Regions from separate parts of the Marinococcus tarijensis genome, predicted to be linked through region 2. Evidence: a T-box and tRNA genes for the amino acid it is inferred to sense, from the RefSeq annotation. Region 2 holds a T-box; the other holds one or more tRNA genes.
The links. The T-box of region 2 lies ahead of ACTTK7_RS02570 (valine--tRNA ligase). A T-box ahead of a tRNA ligase gene usually reads a tRNA of that ligase, here a tRNA-Val.

Region 1 (9,731 bases), on a different contig from region 2:
CCCCAAGTCTGATGCTTGTAAACAAAGACATCATGCCGAGTACGCTTTTTCCATTTGCGGAGGTTCTCCGCTTTTCAAAAAATACATCTGCTTTAAATGTTTCCAGTTCATGCACAAACGACAATACTTGACTGGCATTCAGTCCACGGGTTAACACGAATGTTTCCACTCGTTCCATCGAATGCATCGGCTCCTTTTTTACATACATATTCCATCTGACAAACATTCTTATTATAACATGTGCGTTTTGTTTGCCAACCGTGAAGCACGCTTAATTATTGTCGGACATGTGATAATTTTCTTCAGGTGACTTTTCAATATAAATAGACTGTGTTGGATAGGCAAATTGAACGCCCTCCTCCTGGAGAATACGGATAATTTCAAGATTCAGCTCTTCTTTTATCTCCGCCCATTCCAAAAATGCGGTCGTTTTAGTAAAGCAGTAAACCCAAAGATCGAGCGAGGAGCTGTTAAATTCTTTAAATTGCACAAGAATCAGTTCTTTATCAATGTCATCACGGTTATTCAGCATCTCCTCAAGACGCTCCCGCAGCTGCAGCACCTGCTCCCTCGGCGTCTGATATTCAATGCCTAGCGTCATATCTATTTCCCGCTTACGCATTTCACTCCAGTTCGTAATCGCTTCGTGGGCAAGTGTATTGTTTGGGACGATGACGATTGAGTCAGCGAAGGTACGCACCTTCGTGCTCCGAAATGAAATATCTTCCACAATTCCTTCCACCGTCGGCGTATAAATCCAGTCGCCCCGCTTAAACGGGCGCTCCACTACAATAATTATGCCGCCGATGAAGTTAGCCACCATGTCCTGGGCGGCGAGAGCAAAAGCCAGACCGCCAAGGCCGAGACCTGCTACAAAGCCGTTAATATTAAAGCCCCAGGATGAAAGAATAATAGTGAATGCAAGCGCCACGATAATGATCCGCAGCACCCGGGAAAGAAAAGGTACCAGCATGTTATCCTCTTTACCCTCGAGCCGTTTAATCATCGGGTTAAAGAGCATCGAAGACGTGTTCAGAAGCTTGTATGTGCCCCATGCTACGAGCACGATTAAAATTGAACCGTACAGGCGGTTGATGATTGTCATGGAATCCCACGGTATAGGCAGATACAGAAGCGCTAAGTATATGCCGAACACGGCGAAAAACATCCGGATCGGCCGTTCAAATGATACTAAAACATTCGTGAACAGCTGTGATCTCGATTGGTGAGTCATTTTTAAAATGAACCTGAAAATGTATTTAGTAAAAAGCTTCCGAAAAGCAAACACGAGAAGTGCAATCAAAACGGCTACGCCTATATCAATCCAGGGCAGCTCCACAATACGTGTCTGCCATTCCATCCAAAAGTCTGCATATGCCTGCATGAACATCCCTCCACCTTTGTCCCGTTCTCTCTATATTTTAATGCTGCCGCCAGGCAGTTTACTTCAGGGTCCCTGCTTTTCGCATTTGTGGATATCTTTCAAACCTAAGGTATGGTAGCATGTAAGTCGGAAAAAGACATCATCACAAAGAAAGGTTTAGATAGTCGCATGGATTTACTTATTTTACTGCTAATTGGTTTTGCTGTAAATACGCTCATATACCAGCTTGCCCGTTTGACGCAAAAAGTCTCCGGGCGAAGTCTTCCACTTCTGGGTATCACTTACATTGCTTTTTTCGGAGCGCTGTCGCTCGGCATTTTTAATCAGGGACCGCTCGGCTTCATTCTTTCCAACCTCAGTCTTGGCATGCTCGCCTTTTGTTTATTTCTATTCCTTCAGCAGCGGAAAGAAAAACAGCAAAAGGAAAAGTAATTCACTTTTTAATGAATATGTATCGCGATCGATAAAAATTTCTGTTTCGGCCGCTGGTGCTTATACGTCTTTAGTATCTCCGGCAGAAAGCCGGCACCGGCAAGGCCTTTAAGCTTCACCGCCCAGAGGAAATTGAATGGCCAGCATCAATCCCTGCTTTCCCTGCTTAAATTAGACGCCGAAGGATTGACACCGTTCTTTTCCTATTGTATATTATTTCTGTCGCTTCATTCCACATCATTTGTTCCGTTAGCTCAGTAGGGAGAGCGCCACCTTGACAGGGTGGAGGTCACTGGTTCGAGCCCAGTACGGGACACCATAAATAATAAACTACAGCAGGAGCCTTTGGCTTCTGTTTTTTAAATTGCACTGCCCGGGCTGTTTATCGCCGCCACTTTCTTTGGTACATCTATTACTCCCACCCATTATTTTACAATAATTAGTGCGTCTCATAAAATTTATGTATATTCTTGTGCCACCCTTTTGGATCCTCTGCTTTTATTAAACCGTTCGAGGGTATATTATGATAAACAAATACTAAAAGGAGGAATACGGGTGAGTTCATCATCAATAGACAGTTCGAATTTCGTCGAGGTGTATTTTGACCCTTCCGCCATTCCGCTTTTTGAACTGAATGGATTTCAGAGCGAGGGCACCTTCGAAGAACATTCCAGCTACGTTAAAGCAGTAGTGTCATCGGAGAACTACGGTATTGAAGAAGCGGGTATCTACTTCTATCAGGAAAAAGCCAGGAGCACTTCCGGGGGCAGCAGAACCATCTTTGTTCCTATGCGTTTTATTCTTACTGTAGTGGAGCATTCCGAATCCCGGGGCCCTATCGGATATACGGATCCAAATACTCTTTAGCACAGCCAAAGGCAGAAAGCTGCGCGCTTCTGCCTTTTTACCGCAGAACATATATATGACGCCCAAGCTGGATAATTTCTTCGTTCTCAGGAAAATAAACCCGCTCAAACGTCGGATGAAAACCGCTGTCCTGCATGGAGTGTATATCGGCGACCCACCCCTCTTCCCCCGGCCAAACAAGGCAATGCAGCATGTGCCCTTCACTACAAATAATTACCTGCACCTGGCGAATATGCCGATCAATATAAACGACCCCCATGGCGTATACCCCCTTAATGACAATATACCCATTCGAGGTGAATCAAGACGTATTTCCCGATTAATTATTTAATATTTTTTCAAAAGAAAGAAGCGCCGCAGCGGGCGCTTCTTTCTTTATTCTATAATCCCAGTATATCGCCGAATGTACTTTGAAGATGATTCCGGACGATATCCATATCAAATTCTTTCTCTTCTTCACGGCTGTACATTCTGCCGTTCTGAACATATATGACATCGAGCTCTTTCGTAGTATCATCTGTACTCTGCGTTACTTCAATATGACAATTGTCGTCATCTGTTCGGGTTTCAAAAAGCAATTCGCGGTTATCGATAGTCATATAGCTGCGGTGCTTCGAACCATAGCTGCTGAACGAATCGTTTTTCACTTCGCCGATCTCTTTGTTCAAATTATTAAAGTACTTGGCAATTTCCCAGTTTACTTCGTTCATAATGTTTGCGTCTTCATCTGTTTCCAGGTATTTTACTGCTTTAGCTACGAACTCATCTTCAAAACTCATTGCCATCACCCTCTTCTTTAAAGTAATTCCCCATTCTACAGGTTATACGGCTTCTCCACTACGGCAGCGGAAAAATTATGTAAAAAATATTTATTAAAAAGAGTTATGTTAACTGCTCATAAAAACAGTTAACACAATTTATTTCACTTCTACTACATACACACCGGCGTCAACATATCGGATAAGCATCAACTGTCCGTTGCCCACCATCGAATCAATAGTTTTTAAGGCAAAAGAACTGTCAATGCTGTTTCTATCTTTTAATATAGCGGCGACATCTTTATTAGTCAGCGGCTTTTCATTATCCTGAATAATATTTTTTATTGTTTTTGCCCCTCTGGTCTGTAATATAATGTTCACCCCTTTACTTATCATTAATGTTCTATTTCCGAAAAGTCTCCGGGGTAATCATCAAATTATTACAACTTTTAAATATGGCGGAGAAAACTACCGGTCGCTCTCACGCAGGTGGTTTTCTTTTTCCTGTTTAACTTGTAATTTCCCTCTTCGTATAGCTTCCGTTATGATTAAACACAGCGCTCCGGCCAATACATGAATGGATGCCCACACATAGCTTTGCAATACCAGCCCGACAATTATACCGAGGCCGATATTCCATATACCGATTATAAGCCAGAATAGAATAAAATAACTGTTTATTGTTCTTCGTTTCATATCTGACATCCTTTAATGTTTTTCTACAAATTACCATATTTATGTGTAAAAGTCATTTTTCATGCTTTTGACAGCGTTATCATCCCTATTGCACATCCGTCATGTTACACTATTCTTATCCTGAAAAAAAGAGGTGCTCAGATGAAACAAATGCAGTTAGGCAGCAGTTCTCTTCACGTATCCAATATAGCACTCGGGTGTATGCGCATGAATGAGCTTTCTATCGATGATGCTGAAAAAGTTTTCCGCACTGCTCTTGAGGCAGGGGTGAACTTTTTTGATCATGCCGACATTTACGGCGGCGGCGATTCTGAAGACATTTTTGCCAGAGCGGCCGGCATGAACGATGACCTCCGTGAAAAAGTGATTCTTCAGTCCAAAGCCGGCATCCGTGGGAATTCTTTCGATTTTTCCAATTCCCATATCTTAAAAACCGTCGATGAAAGCCTGAAGCGCCTTCAGACAGATTATCTGGATGTACTGCTTCTTCACCGTCCCGATGCGCTTATGGAGCCCGAAGAAGTCGCGGAAGCGTTCGACAATCTCCGGGCCTCCGGTAAAGTCCGGCATTTTGGTGTCAGCAACCAGCATCCAATGCAGGTTGAGCTTTTAAAGCAGCACGTTAAGCAGGACCTGATTGCCAACCAGCTGCAGTTCGGTTTGATGCACTCCCTCATGATAGACCAGGGATTGAATGTAAATATGAAAAACGATGCCGCAGTGATGCGTGAAGGCGGGCTGCTTGAGTACAGTCAGTTGAACAGTATGACTGTTCAGGCCTGGTCTCCTTTTCAGTACGGCATGATGGAAGGCGTTTTTGTCGGCAATGACAAATTTCCGGAAGTAAACAAAAAACTCAGCGAATTGGCCAAGCGCTACGACATTACTGAATCTGCGGTAGCGGCTGCCTGGATTCTGCGTCATCCGGCCCGCATCCAAACCATTGTCGGAACGATGAATCCAGAACGACTGGCAGGTATCGCCAAAGCTTCTGAAATCACTCTGACACGTGAAGAATGGTATGATCTCTATCAGACAGCCGGCAATGAACTCCCCTAACAATAAAGACCCCTTTTCCTTTATTCAGGAAAAAGGGGTCTTTCTTTATGCTTTCGCTGCTTCTGTGCTTTCATTTTCTTTGTTCTTTCTGATCTTTTTAATATTAAATCGCATTACGATCATAGCCGCCAGGGCGACTACCAGAAGAATATTAAACAGGTAGAACGATAAGACGTAGCTTCCTGTTGCCGAAACGATGCTCGAAACAGCTGTCGGCCCGGCCACACCGGCAAGAGCCCAGGCGGTTAAAAGGAATCCGTGTATGGCTCCGAGCTGTCTCGTACCAAACAGATCACCGATATACGCCGGTAGACAGGCGAAGCCGCCACCGTAACACGTAATAATAATGAATAAGAGAATTGCGAGCAGCACAACGTTAGTCGTTAACGGCAGTAGGAAAAAGGCAACAATCTGAATAAGAAAGAACAGCGTAAACGTGTTCGTTCTTCCAAGATAGTCCGAGAGTGACGCCCAGACAATCCTTCCACCTCCGTTGAAAAAGCCCATTACGCCGACGATGGTAGCTGCTACAGCTGCGCTTGTTCCAGTGATGGACTGAGTCATGTTTGATGCGACTGCAAGCAGCATGATGCCCGAAGAAATGTTAATAAACATCACGAGCCACAGCAGGTAAAAACGCATTGTCCGGAGTGCTTCTTTGGCTGAAAGCTGTGCCAGGTCTCCGCCTTTTTGGTTTGTTTTAAGGTCTTCCTTCTTGTAGCCTTTAGGCATCCAGTCCTTCGGCGGCTTCTTCATATAGCTTGCCCCGGCAAGCATAAGAATGAAGTATGAAGCGCCCAGAATATAAAATGCTCCCGGTATTGACACTGCGTTCATGAGCCATTCAGCTACGGGACTTGTAATCAGCGCCCCGGCGCCAAATCCCATAACTGCCATGCCAGTAGCCATCCCTCTGCGGTCCGGAAACCACATAACTAGCGTAGAAACCGGGGATATGTACCCGATACCAAGACCAATGCCGCCGAGAACACCATAAGAACCAATAAATAATGGCAGACTTTCAAGCTGGACCGCAAGTCCGGCCCCCATTGTCCCGGCACCAAACAGCACGGCTGCAATGGCAGCTGAAATTCTCGGCCCGTATTTTTCCACAAAAAAACCTAGTGAAGCGGCCGACATCCCCAAGAAGAAAATTGCAATGGTGAATGCGAGTGTTACGTCGGAAATGTTCCAGCCAAGTGAATCATTCAGCGGGTTCTGGTACACACTGTACGCATATACTGAACCAATCGATAAATGAATCGCTACAGCTGATAAAGCCATCAACCAACGATTTCGATCTGCTTCCATAATTAGTAAGTCCCCCTTCTGTAATAATACAATCCTCTCATTCCCTCTGAATGTGCATTCAAACGGTCATCCCAAAAAAATTGTAAAAATTATTTATTAAGAATTGCTTTAAAATAACGAAAAAAAGCACCCGGATGGATGCTTATACTTCGTCGGCATACACATTATCCAAACGGACGCTTTTTCCAGTTCTACTGCTTTCATAAACAGCTTCAATAATCCGGGTGACCCGCAAAGCCTGCTCGGGCTCAACAACGACCTCAGCCTGCCCCAGACATGCCTCTATGAAATTCTTTGCTTGCAGCACGTCTTCACGCTCAGAGTTTGTTAAGTGCGGCTCCGTACTCATCATCGAACCGAATTTTGACTGGTAAAGCTCGAGCGGAAAGACCTGGAGTCCTCCATCCACCCCGGAAATGCTTAATTCTTCTTTATCTTCTTTTATATTCGCTGCCCAGGATGACTCCAGGAGCAGCGTCATACCATTTTCAAACGTAATATAGCCAGTCACATGGTCCTCCACGGAAAAGCTTTCAGCATCGATCGCTCCCCATTCATTAATCTGGCCAGGAGTTTTACTCAGACGGTCGTATGTTCTTCCGTTCACTTCTACCGGCTGTGGGTCATCCAGAAGCCAGAGAGCCAAATCCAGCAGATGACAGCCGTAATCAATCAGACTGCCTCCGCCCTGAAGTTCTTTATTCGTAAACACGCCCCACCCGGGCACCTTCCGTCTTCGCATCGCCTGAAGGCGTACAACCAGTGGATCGCCAATTTCGCCCTCCTGCACCATCTGTCTCGCCGTACGGGACTCCTGCATGTAACGGTAATGATAACCAATCGTTAACACAGCCCCTGAACGCCTGGAGGCGTCAATCATGTCTCTGCATTCAGCGGTGGTCATCGCCATCGGTTTTTCACAGAGCACGTGTACTCCTGCTTCAAGTGCCTGCACGGCAAGTTCTGCATGAAATTTATTCGGTGTACAAATGATGACCGCTTCAACATGGGCAAGCAATTCCTCCACCGTGCCGTATACAGCCGGAATATCAAATGCTTCAGCAGCCGCTCCTGCTTTACTGAGTTCTGTATCAAAAACAGCGGCTATGTGTGCGGTTTCAATTTGCTGAAAAGCGGGCAGGTGTCTGCCCATGGCAATGCCACCTGCACCAATAATGCCTATCTGCAGTTTTCTCATCAGTCCCGTACCTCCGCATCTTTACCCGAGATGGCCTCCAGCGGCCTGGCATTACCATAAACAGGTACTGGCGTATTTTTCGGGGCCGACCACCGGGCAGCGTTTTTAATTACCGTTTGAATGTCTTTATTGTAGTATGTTGGATACGTTTCATGTCCTGGACGGAAATAAAATATCTTTCCCCGCCCCCGGGTGAATGTTGCGCCACTGCGAAATACTTCCCCGCCCTCAAACCAGCTGATAAACACGAGTTCATCCGGTGCGGGGATATCAAAATGCTCGCCGTACATTTCCTCTTTCGGCATTTCAATATACTCTCCCAGGCCTTCCGTAATCGGATGTCCAGGCTCTACGACCCAGAGACGTTCACGCTCGTCTGCTTCCCGCCATTTCAGGTCACAGCCTGTACCCATCAACGTTCGAAATATTTTTGACAGGTGGCCGGAGTGAAGCACAATAAGCCCCATCCCGTCCAGCACACGCTTCTGAATACGCCTGACAATAGCGTCCTCTACCTCGTCATGAGCAATATGGCCCCACCATAAAAGCACATCGGTGTCGTTTAACACTTCCTCCGTCAGTCCGTGCTCCGGCTCATCGAGTGTTGCTGTGCGTACAACGTCCGCCTCTTCTCCCAGAAAGTCAGCCAATGCGCCGTGGATCCCCTTTGGGTACACCTTTGCAACGTCCGGATTCTTGTTTTCGTGCCTGTTTTCGTTCCATACGGTAATGTTCATGCCGTACCTCCTTTAGTCGTTAAACGCTTACTGAATACGTTACCAAAACCATCTAAATATTATTAATCCGGCTCGAGATTATTAAACCGCTTCCATTTCATAGTAACCCAAAACGTTTCGGATCGCAATCTTCAATTGCTTTTTTATTAAAACAGGCAAAAGCCTTTTCGGGCTTTTGCCTGTAAATCAGGACCTCTTTAACGGCGATGTATGGGAATAAATTTTCTTATATGCCTGAAATGATTGTTCATATATCAGTGACTGATCAGGATCCGGGTAAAACGTTTCGCTTTCTTTGACAAACATCTTTTTACATTCCTCCAGCGTAGCAAACCATCCTGTGCCGTAGGCTGCAAGCATTGCGGCCCCGAGCCCCGGTCCCTGCTCATGAGCGAGCTTGCGCACAGGGCATCCGAAAGCATCCGCCTGCATCTGAAGCCAGAAGGAGCTTTTCGCTCCCCCTCCAATGGACACAAGGGAATCTATCTGAAAGCCCTGCTGAAGGATGATTTCGTGAGACTCCTTTAGAGAATACGTGATCCCTTCCATCACGGCCCGGACGATATGCCCTCTCGTATGACGGATATCGAGGCCAATAAAGCTGCCCCTGATCCCTGCGTCCATGTACGGCGTTCTTTCACCGGTCAAAAACGGGGTAAACAGCAATTGGTCCGCCCCTGCCGGCACCTGTGAAGCCCGTTCAACGAGCTGTTCAATCGTTTCGTCAAAAAACAAGTTGTCCTTTACCCACTGCAGGCTGTTCCCGGCGGACAGAGTGACTCCCATATAATAATACTGGTCCTTTGATGCGTGATTAAAATAATGCAGTCGTCCATCCGGCACTGCTTCTCCGTGATCCGGCACCAGAAGCACTCCGGAAGTTCCTATACTTAAAAGGCCTTCCCCGGGTTCTGTAATTCCGCTTCCCAAAGCACCGCAGGCGTTATCGGCCCCGCCGGCTATAACGTTCACACCCTCGTGCAGCCCCGTCTGTGCTGCCGCTTCCTTAGTGAGGGTCCCCGCGCTTTCATGGGATTCTATCAGCGGAGGGCAGAAGGAGGCGGAGAGATTAAAGCCTTCCTGCATCGTCCGGCTCCACGTTTTTTCTTTCACATTCAGCAGAAGCGTCCCGGCAGCATCAGAGAGCTCCATCTGCATACTGCCTGTCAGCTGGTACCGCACGTAGTCTTTTGGCAGTAGAAAAGATGCTGCCCTGCTCCAAACATCCGGCTCATTTTCCTGCACCCAGAGCATTTTCGGAAGAGTAAAGCCTTCGAGAACTGTGTTTT
Region 2 (9,731 bases):
CAGCTAGTCGCATACCTGCGGCGCTACAAAAAGAACTCACTACCATCCCTGCCGCTGTAAAATATACAGCGAGCAATATGTTCATCACAACACCTCTTCCATTTTTTTCTTATTATAGCATGGTTTCCCTTTAATCAGCTTAAAAATATAATAAAAAGCAGAAGCCGCATGCTTCTGCCTTCGTTTTCTTATTGACTCCACTCCTGCGTCAGCTGGGAGATGAAATACAAAGAGCCGGCAAAGACGATCACGTCTTCCTGATCCCGGGCTGTATTTGCCTTTTCCCATGCTTCCTGCCAGCTTGCTGCTTTTTGAACATCTGCTGTATTCGCTTCAGCAATATCCTCCGGTGCTGCTGCCTGCGGAAAATCAAACGGAACCGCCGTGATGGATTCTATCTCCAGGCCGTCCAGCTGATCAAGCACCGGTGCTTGTAATTTGTCCGTTTTCATTCCGACAATAAAATGAAAACGGCTGTTTGGATAATGCTTAGCCAACGCTTCCTTGAGGCTTTTCATTCCCTCTTCATTATGAGCACCGTCGAAAAGAACATGCTCTTCGCCAGGCGCCTTTTCAAGCCTCCCCGGCCAGGATGCTTTTTTCAGGCCGGCGCGGATGTGTTCATCTTCTGCGGGCAGCGCGTAATACATTTTTAGGTAACGCGTCGTAATTACTGCTGCTGCCGCATTCTCCACCTGGTGCTCCCCGAGCATGGAGACCTCGAGATCTTCCATATCTCCGAGAAGGGAATAAAAGGAAAACCGGGTTCCTGACTCTAACGGCTCGAGGCGGCGAACGTGAAACTGACGGCCAAGCTGATAAAATTTCGAGCGCTGGTAATCGGCAGCTTCCTCAAAAATGCCGGCGAGCTCTTCATTCTGCTCACATGTCACTACAGGCACCCCGCCTTTAATAATACCGGCTTTTTCCCGGGCTACTTCTTCGAGCGTGTCCCCGAGGATACCCTGATGATCGTGACCAATGTTTGTAATAATGCTTACCATAGGGTGGATGGCGTTTGTGGCGTCCAGACGACCGCCAAGGCCAACCTCCCATATGACGACGTCCGGGAACGTTTTTCTGGCAAAATACATTGCCGCGATAACAGTGATCACTTCAAACTCCGTCGGTGACCCAAACGGTGTGCGGGCGATACTTTCTACTACCGGACGAAGAACGGCAGCCAGCTCCAAAAAATCCTCCTCGCTGATTGGCTCTCCGTCTGTCGCAATACGCTCACGAAAATGATGGATATACGGCGATGTGAACGACCCGCAAACAATGCCTGCTTCTGTCATAATATTTCTCGTAAATGCCGCAGTGGATCCTTTGCCGTTCGTTCCGCCGACATGAATACCTTTCAGCCGGCGTTCCGGATTGCCGACAGCTTCAAGCATCATATTCATCCGGTCAAGTCCCGGGCGGATGCCAAATGTTTCGAGTGAGTGCACCCATGCTTCTGCTTCCTTGTATGTGTGCAAAGTAGACCTCCCTTTAAACAGCCATGCAGCAGGCCCCCTCGCCGGGGGCGTCTGCTGCTTAGCTTTTTTGCAGTTCTTCCATTCTGGCTGTTACTTTTTCTCTTTTTTGCTCGTAATCCTTCTGCTTTTCTTTTTCTTCCTCAACGACATGCGCGGGCGCTTTGCTGACAAATCCTTCGTTGTTCAGCTTTTTCGTGACCCGCTCCACTTCTTTATCGAGCTTGTCTTTTTCCCGCTGCAGCCGCTCTATTTCTTCGTCCACATTAATCAGGCCTTCAAGCGGCAGAAAGATTTCCGCCCCGCTCAATACATGGGATATGGATTTTTCCGGAGCTTCCAGAGTTGCATCGATAGTCAGCGTATCCGGGTTTCCAAACCGTACAATATAGTCACGCCCCCGTTCGAGTCTTTCCGAGGCCTGGCCGTTGGACGGCTTAAGGCTCATCGGCACCGCTTTACTCGGTGGAACGTTCATTTCCGCCCGCGTATTCCGGACCGAACGAATAACCTCCTGAATTAATTCCATATCGCGCACCGCTTCCTCGTCAAACAGCTGCGAATCCGCTGCCGGCCAGGAGGCACTCATAATCGACGTTCCTTCGTGAGGAAGATGCTGCCAGATTTCTTCCGTAATAAATGGCATCATCGGGTGAAGCATGCGCATCGTCTGGTCAAATACATGAACAAGCACAGACTGGGCCATGCGTTTTGGCTGTTCCTCTTCACCGTACAGCGGCAGCTTGGCCATTTCAATGTACCAGTCACAAAGGTCATCCCAAATAAAGTTATAGAGCGTCCTTCCGGCTTCCCCGAACTCGTATTTCTCCATCAATTGGGTGGCATTCTGCTTTGTTTCCTGCAGCCGGTGTAAGATCCAGCGGTCCGCAATCGTTTTTGTGCCTTCGAGCTCGATATCTTCCGCCGTTATCCCTTCCACATTCATCAGTGTAAACCGGGCGGCGTTCCATATTTTATTGCCGAAATTCCAGTTGGCCTCTACCTTTTCCCACTGGAAACGAATATCGTTGCCCGGTGTTGTACCTGTCGCAAGCAGAAAGCGCAGAGCATCCGCCCCGTACTGATCGATAACATCCATCGGGTCTACCCCGTTGCCGAGGGATTTACTCATTTTCCGTCCTTCACTGTCACGTACCAGCCCGTGAATAAGCACGTCCTCAAACGGGCGTTCACCGGTAAACTCCAGCCCCTGAAAAATCATCCGCGACACCCAGAAGAAAATGATGTCGTAGCCGGTCACAAGCGCACTGGTCGGGTAGTAGCGCGCATAGTCCGAGCTTTCTTCCGGCCATCCCATGGTGGAAAACGGCCATAAAGCCGAGCTGAACCACGTATCAAGCACGTCCTCATCCTGTTTCCATTCATCCGGGTTTTCCGGTGCCGTGCGTCCTACATAAATTTCGCCTGTTTCTTTATGGTACCAGGCGGGGATGCGGTGTCCCCACCAGAGCTGGCGCGAAATACACCAGTCCCGGATATTTTCCATCCACTGCAGATACGTCTTTTCAAAGCGTTCCGGCACAAAGTTGACTTTTTCTTCCTTCTGCTGGAGCTCTACTGCCTGCTTTGCAAGCGGCCCCATGTTTACAAACCACTGCGTGGAAAGATACGGTTCAACCACGGCGCCGCTCCGCTCGGAATGGCCGACAGAGTGCATATGTTCTTCAATATCAAACAGAATGTTCTCTGCCTGCAGATCCTTCGTCAGCTGCCGGCGGCAGGCAAAGCGGTCCATGCCTTCATAAATTCCGGCATTTTCATTCATGCTTCCGTCTTCATTCATCACAAGCACGCGCGGCAGGTCATGACGGTTGCCCATTTCAAAATCATTCGGATCATGCGCAGGCGTAATTTTCACTGCCCCGGAACCAAAATCCATGTCCACATAGTCGTCTGCGATGATCGGAATTTCTCTTCCGATGACCGGCAGCACGGCCGTTTTTCCGATAAGATGCTTATAACGCCCGTCCTCCGGATGTACTGCGACTGCCGTGTCACCAAGCATCGTCTCCGGCCGGGTCGTCGCTACTTCGATTGAAGTGTTTTCGCCTTTAACCGGGTAGCGCATATGGTAAAAGTGACCCTGCACTTCTTTATATTCCACTTCGATATCTGAAAGCGCCGTCTGCGTTTGCGGGTCCCAGTTGATAATGTATTCACCCCGGTAGATAAGCTCCCTTTCGTACAACGAAACAAAGACTTCCCGTACCGCTTCCGACAGCCCTTCATCAAGCGTGAAACGCTCTTTCGAATAGTCGAGCGAAAGCCCGAGCTTGGCCCACTGGCTTCGGATGAAATCGGCATATTCCTCCTTCCAGCCCCACGTTTTTTCAAGGAATGCTTCCCGTCCAAGTTCATAGCGGCTCGTGCCTTCTTCCTTCAGCTGTGCCTCCACCTTGGACTGGGTAGCAATCCCGGCATGATCCATGCCCGGCAGCCATAAAGTATCATACCCCTGCATGCGCTTCATCCGGATTAAAATATCCTGAAGCGTCGTATCCCAGGCGTGGCCAAGGTGAAGCCGTCCGGTCACGTTCGGCGGCGGAATAACAATTGTATACGGCGTGCCATCTGTCTGGCCTGCCTCAAACTGTCCTGTTTCTTTCCAGAAGTCATACCAGCGGCTTTCCGTTTCTTTCGGATCGTATTTTTTTGCCATTTCCGTTTCTTGTTTTCCCATACAAATCCCCTTTCTTCTCATAAAAAAACTCTTCATCCCAAGTAAGGACGAAGAGTTTTCGCGGTACCACCTTAATACCTGCTCTAAAGCAGGCACTTTACCATAACGGCGGCTACCGTCTTTTCTTACTTTGTGCGTTCAGAAAAGAAGCTCGAGGGCGACTTTCCGCACGGGTCGTTAAAGAATCTCTCAGCCCTGGATCCTTTTTTCTGTACAACGGACCTTCGCGCGTACTCCTCCCTGTTCCTGCATTTATTATTAATATTGAGTGAGTGTCTTTATTTTACGAAACAAACACGCATGCGTCAACTATCGTCCCCGTGTTCTTTATTTGCCGCAAGGCTTGCAAAGACGCGGTCAGCCGCCTCAATGGTCTTATCGATATCTTCTTCGCTGTGCTCTGTCGATAAAAACAGTCCTTCAAACTGCGAAGGGGGCAGCGATATGCCTTCTGCCATCATTCCACGGAAATAACGAGCGAACATCCCCAGGTCTGATTTCTTCGCAGAAGCAAAATCCACCACAGGTTCATCGGTAAAGAACAGGCCGATCATCGCTCCGGCACGATTGATTTGATGAGGGATTCCGTGCTTTGCGGCCGCCCGGTTCAGTCCTTCTTCAAGCTGTGCTGCCCGGGCGCTAAACGTTTCATAGCTGCTTTCATCCACTTGTCTGAGTGTTTCAAGCCCGGCTGTCATCGCCAGCGGATTGCCGGAAAGGGTGCCTGCCTGATAAATAGGTCCATCCGGGGCAATCTGCTGCATGATATCGGCACGGCCGCCGTAGGCTCCCACCGGAAGCCCGCCGCCGATCACCTTTCCAAGACACGTGAGGTCCGGGGTCACCCCGTAATGCCCCTGGGCGCTGTTATAATCCACACGGAAGCCGCTCATAACTTCATCAAAAATCAGCAGACTGCCGTATTGGTTCGTAATGTCACGAACGCCTTCCAAAAATCCTTCACCAGGAGTGACAACCCCCATGTTCCCGGTGACAGGCTCGAGAATAACTCCGGCGATTTCATCTCCGTATTCATCAAACGCCTTCTGCAGGCTGTCGAGATCGTTGTACGGAACGGTAAGCGTATTCTGCGCAATCGAACCAGGGACGCCCGGGCTGTCCGGGAGGCCAAGTGTAGCGACGCCGGAGCCGGCACGAATGAGAAGAGAATCTCCGTGACCGTGATAGCAGCCCTCCATTTTTACAATTTTGTCCCGGCCGGTAAACCCGCGGGCAAGACGCAGCGTACTCATGGTCGCTTCTGTGCCGGAGTTCACCATCCGGACGACTTCAATGGAAGGCACCCGGTCCACGACAAGTTCCGCCAGACCGGCTTCTGTTACGTGCGAAGCACCGAAGCTCGTACCTTTCTCGGCTACAATTTTTAAGCTGTCAACGACATGCTCATTTGCATGTCCGAGAAGAAGCGGTCCCCAGGACATCACGTAATCAATGTATTCGTTTCCGTCGATGTCTTTAATGCGGGAGCCTTTACCTTCGTCCATATAAACAGCCGGATGGCCGACCGATTCATAGGTCCGCACGGGACTGCTGACTCCTCCCGGCATTACTTTTTTTGCGCGTTCATGTGCATGTATTGAATTATGATACGATTTCATGTCATACCTCCTGGATACTTAAAAGTTATCTTTTTTGCTATTCCCGTCCTTAGTATAACGAAAACAAGCCCTGGACTGAACACCTTCCAGAGCTTGTTTCCATCATTTATTGTCTTCCTGCATATAGCGCACAGCATCTTTGGCGAAATACGTCACAATCAGATCAGCTCCGGCACGTTTCATACTGGTGAGCTTTTCCATAACAATATCCTTTTCATTCACCCATCCGTTCTGGGCGGCAGCTTTAATCATCGCATATTCCCCGGAAACGTTATACGCTACCACCGGATATCCAGTGCGCTCTTTCACTTCTCTTACGATATCGAGATAAGCAAGGGCCGGCTTCACAATAAGAAAGTCGGCTCCTTCTTCCACATCAGTTTCCGCTTCTTTTAACGATTCAAGCCGGTTCGGAGGATCCATCTGGTAGGTTTTCCGGTCCCCAAACGAAGGAGTGCTGTGAGCTGCGTCACGAAACGGGCCGTAAAAGGCACTGGCATATTTAACCGTATAGGACATCAGCGGCACTGTCACGTGCCCTGCTTTATCGAGCCCCTCCCGGATAGCCGCTGTAAACCCGTCCATCATGTTCGACGGCGCAATAATATCTGCCCCGGCTTCTGCCTGGGAGACCGCGGTTTCTGTTAAATTCCTCAGCGACTCATCGTTATCCACATAACCGTTATGAATAACCCCGCAGTGCCCGTGGTCTGTATACTGGCACAGGCAGGTATCCGCAATCACCGTCAGTGCCGGATGATTTTCTTTAATCTGCCGGATAGCCCGCTGGACAATCCCGTCCTTCAGAAAAGCCGGCGTTCCTTCGGCATCTTTTTCCTCCTCATGAGGAACGCCAAATACGATGACGCTCGGAATACCGAGAGATTCCAATTCGTCCATTTCTGAATCCAAATGATCCAGGGAAACGTGATAGACTCCCGGCATGGACGGTACTTCTTTGCGCACATTTTCCCCTTCGACGACAAAAATAGGATAAATTAAATCGTTGGGTCTTAATTCGTTTTCTCTTACCATTGCTCGTATACCAGGCGTCGTCCGCAATCTGCGGTGCCGGCGGAAATGTAAATCAGCCAATGTGAAGCCTCCTAAATAATTTCCTTGGTTTTTTCTATCATTCCTTCCACGGAATGAATATCTGCTTCGTAAACATACTTAAACCCGGTTTCGCGGGCAGCTTTTCCGGTCGAGGGGCCGATTGCCACCACGGGCATAGCCAGCAGCAACTGCCGGTAAGCCCCTGCCAGCCGGTACAGGGCCTCTACAGAGGAAGGACTTGCGGCCGTAAGTACGTCAACCTCCCGATTTTTTAAAACAGCCTGGAGAAGAGGCTCATTTTTTTCTTTCGGTACCGTCGTATACAAATGCCATACCCACACGTTTAGGCCCCGGGCTGCAAGCGACCGGTGCAAGGTATCGGCCGCCTGGTTGCTTTGAGGAAGAAGCACGTTTTCCCGGGCGCCGACTACCCGTCCGGCTGCTTCAGCCAGCGAAACGGCTTTATATTTTTCTGGCATCAGTTCTACCCGAAAGCCTTCCTGTTCCAGCGCCTGCTTGGTCTTTGGCCCGACAGCAGCCGTTTTTAAGCCGGCTGGAATACCCAGACCATGCCGTTTTTGCCATTCCGTCAGGTAATAGACGGTATTCACGCTTGTTATAAGCATCCAGTCAATATTACCGCTCCGCCACCGCTCCGCCATTGCCTTTTCCCTGCTTTGTACCGGTACGGTAGTAATAACCGGCACCGCCCTGGCACAACAGCCTGCAGACTGAAGACCCTGCACCAGACTTGCGTTCTGGCCGGCTCCTCTTGTCACCAGTACTGTTGCTGTCACTATTCTTCCCCCATCTCTTCCCGGGCCTGCTCCAGAATTTCTTTGCCTCCCCGTCCAAGCAGGGCATGAGCAGCCTCTCTGCCCATTTCTTCCGGTTTGTCACCCGTGAGCTTTTCTTTTAGTATTTTGCGTCCATCCGTGGATCCAATCATTGCAGTTAATTGCACATTACCCTGCTTATTAAGCGTGGCGTATCCGCCAATCGGCACCGCGCATCCTCCCTCTACAGCTTTCAGGAAGGCCCGCTCGGCAGCCACGCATACCGCTACCGGCTCGTCATGAAGGTGTTGAATAATCTTTAATATATCTTCGTCCCCGCTGCGGCACTCAATCCCAAGTGCGCCCTGTCCTACGGCCGGCACACACATATTCGGCTCGAGAAATTCCGTGACAATCTCATCACTCCAGCCCATGCGCTCCAGGCCGGCGGCGGCTAAAATAATGGCGTCAAAGCTTTCCTCACGCAGCTTCCGGAGCCGTGTTTCAATATTGCCCCGAATCCACTGGACGTTTAAATCCGGGCGCTCTGCTTTAATCTGGGATGTGCGCCGCAGACTGCTCGTACCAACTACTGCTCCAAGCGGCAGATTATGAAATTTTACATGATCGTTTGCAATATAGGCATCCCGTGGGTCCACCCGGTTAGTGACAGCGCCCACTTCGAAGCCTTCCGCCATCTCTCCCGGAAGGTCCTTCATACTGTGTACGGCTATATCAATCTCACCGTCTGTAAGCGCCTGCTCAATTTCCTTTACAAACAGGCCCTTTCCGCCGACTTTAGATAGCGTCCGGTCCAGAACACGGTCCCCTTTTGTAGAGATTTTTTTCACTTCAAAGCGGTAGGGCAGATCCAGCTTTTCAAGCTCCTGCTGCACCCACTCCGTTTGTTTTAATGCCAGATTACTTTTTCTAGTACCCAGGGTGATTGTGCGCATGCGTTTAGCCATTCCTTTCTAAGCATCCATAGTTATTATAAGTACCATATATGAAACTGACTCAAATCACTGGAAATAAAATAGTTAATGAGTAAAACGACAAAGCAGGCAACGTTTAAAAGCGCCATCCGGTACCCGCGCCAGTGATGAACGGCCAGTAAATATATATACGTACTGTAAAAGCCAAGCAGAATGATCGAACCGATGACTTTTGCGTCCTGCCAGGGGAGAGAGTCGTACCATTTCCCTGCCCAGAGAAAACCAAACACCAGTCCTGCAAATAAAAGAGGAACTCCGATGATGGTGGTCGTGCCTGCCAGCTTTTCCATTTTCGGCAGATTTTCCATCCTGATTAACCGTTTCCCCCACTGCTTTCTTTTTAAAAGCTGATGCTGCAGCACATACATTGCGGAGAATACAAATGCCAGTGTAAACGAAGCATAAGAGAGCAGAATAAAAATAATATGCACTACGAGCGTCTCAGACAACAGCAGCATCTCAAGCTCGTTTGGAATATCGCCGTTAAACGAAAAAGAACTGAACGTCATCAGCAGAAAGCCTATTACATTTAGAAAGAAAACCAGGACATCCATTCGAAAAAACCAGTTCACAATAAGTGAAATGGTTACAAGCGACCACGCATAGAAATACATGCCTTCAAAAGGCGTGATTACTGGTGCACGATCATACATAAATATTCTAAGTACTAAAAAGGCCGTCTGCGAAGCCCAGACAATAGAAAGCAACCAGAAGGCGAATCGGTTCACCTTCCGGTTGGTTTGAGAAAAATCAACGAAGTAGCAAAGGACGCTCAGGCCGTATAGTACAATCGTTACGATATAAATAATTCCTTCGGCTGCAACCATCCTGACGCCCCTCTCTTAGGAACGAACAGCGACATCTGTCGCGTAAGCATATGGAAGGCGGAAACCGCGCGATTCTCTGGAGGAATTCCATTCCTCTTCCGCCTCTTCCTTGCGTATTTGACGCTCCTCTGCTGCTCTGGCTTCTTCTACTTCCTCTTCAAGAGCAAAGATTTCAGTAAACAGCTGCAGCATTTCTTCTGCATCGTTGTTATCAGCCATTTCTTTAGCTTTCGTTATCGGATCCTTGATCATTTGATTGATAATGCTTTTCGTGTGCTT

Region 1: it encodes a tRNA-Val, which carries the amino acid that the T-box ahead of ACTTK7_RS02570 (valine--tRNA ligase) is inferred to sense. The anticodon was not compared.

What each region holds. Positions count from the first base shown of each region.
Region 1 covers NZ_JBQOJA010000008.1:14,805-24,535, forward strand. The annotation lists gene ACTTK7_RS06220 (HPr family phosphocarrier protein) at 1-178, opposite strand, end outside; gene ACTTK7_RS06225 (mechanosensitive ion channel family protein) at 272-1,384, opposite strand; gene ACTTK7_RS06230 (hypothetical protein) at 1,553-1,816, shown strand; tRNA gene ACTTK7_RS06235 (tRNA-Val) at 2,060-2,135, shown strand; gene ACTTK7_RS06240 (hypothetical protein) at 2,372-2,683, shown strand; gene ACTTK7_RS06245 (hypothetical protein) at 2,721-2,942, opposite strand; gene ACTTK7_RS06250 (DUF3942 family protein) at 3,064-3,462, opposite strand; gene ACTTK7_RS06255 (hypothetical protein) at 3,601-3,822, opposite strand; gene ACTTK7_RS06260 (hypothetical protein) at 3,910-4,137, opposite strand; gene ACTTK7_RS06265 (aldo/keto reductase) at 4,279-5,196, shown strand; gene ACTTK7_RS06270 (L-lactate MFS transporter) at 5,242-6,507, opposite strand; gene ACTTK7_RS06275 (Gfo/Idh/MocA family protein) at 6,650-7,705, opposite strand; gene ACTTK7_RS06280 (ThuA domain-containing protein) at 7,705-8,442, opposite strand; gene xylB (xylulokinase) at 8,629-9,731, opposite strand, start outside.
Region 2 covers NZ_JBQOJA010000003.1:67,071-76,801, forward strand. The annotation lists gene ACTTK7_RS02560 (prepilin peptidase) at 1-85, opposite strand, end outside; gene ACTTK7_RS02565 (bifunctional folylpolyglutamate synthase/dihydrofolate synthase) at 189-1,481, opposite strand; gene ACTTK7_RS02570 (valine--tRNA ligase) at 1,540-4,179, opposite strand; T-box leader at 4,220-4,435, opposite strand; gene hemL (glutamate-1-semialdehyde 2,1-aminomutase) at 4,485-5,798, opposite strand; gene hemB (porphobilinogen synthase) at 5,901-6,893, opposite strand; gene ACTTK7_RS02585 (uroporphyrinogen-III synthase) at 6,905-7,651, opposite strand; gene hemC (hydroxymethylbilane synthase) at 7,651-8,586, opposite strand; gene ACTTK7_RS02595 (cytochrome C assembly family protein) at 8,622-9,452, opposite strand; gene hemA (glutamyl-tRNA reductase) at 9,468-9,731, opposite strand, start outside.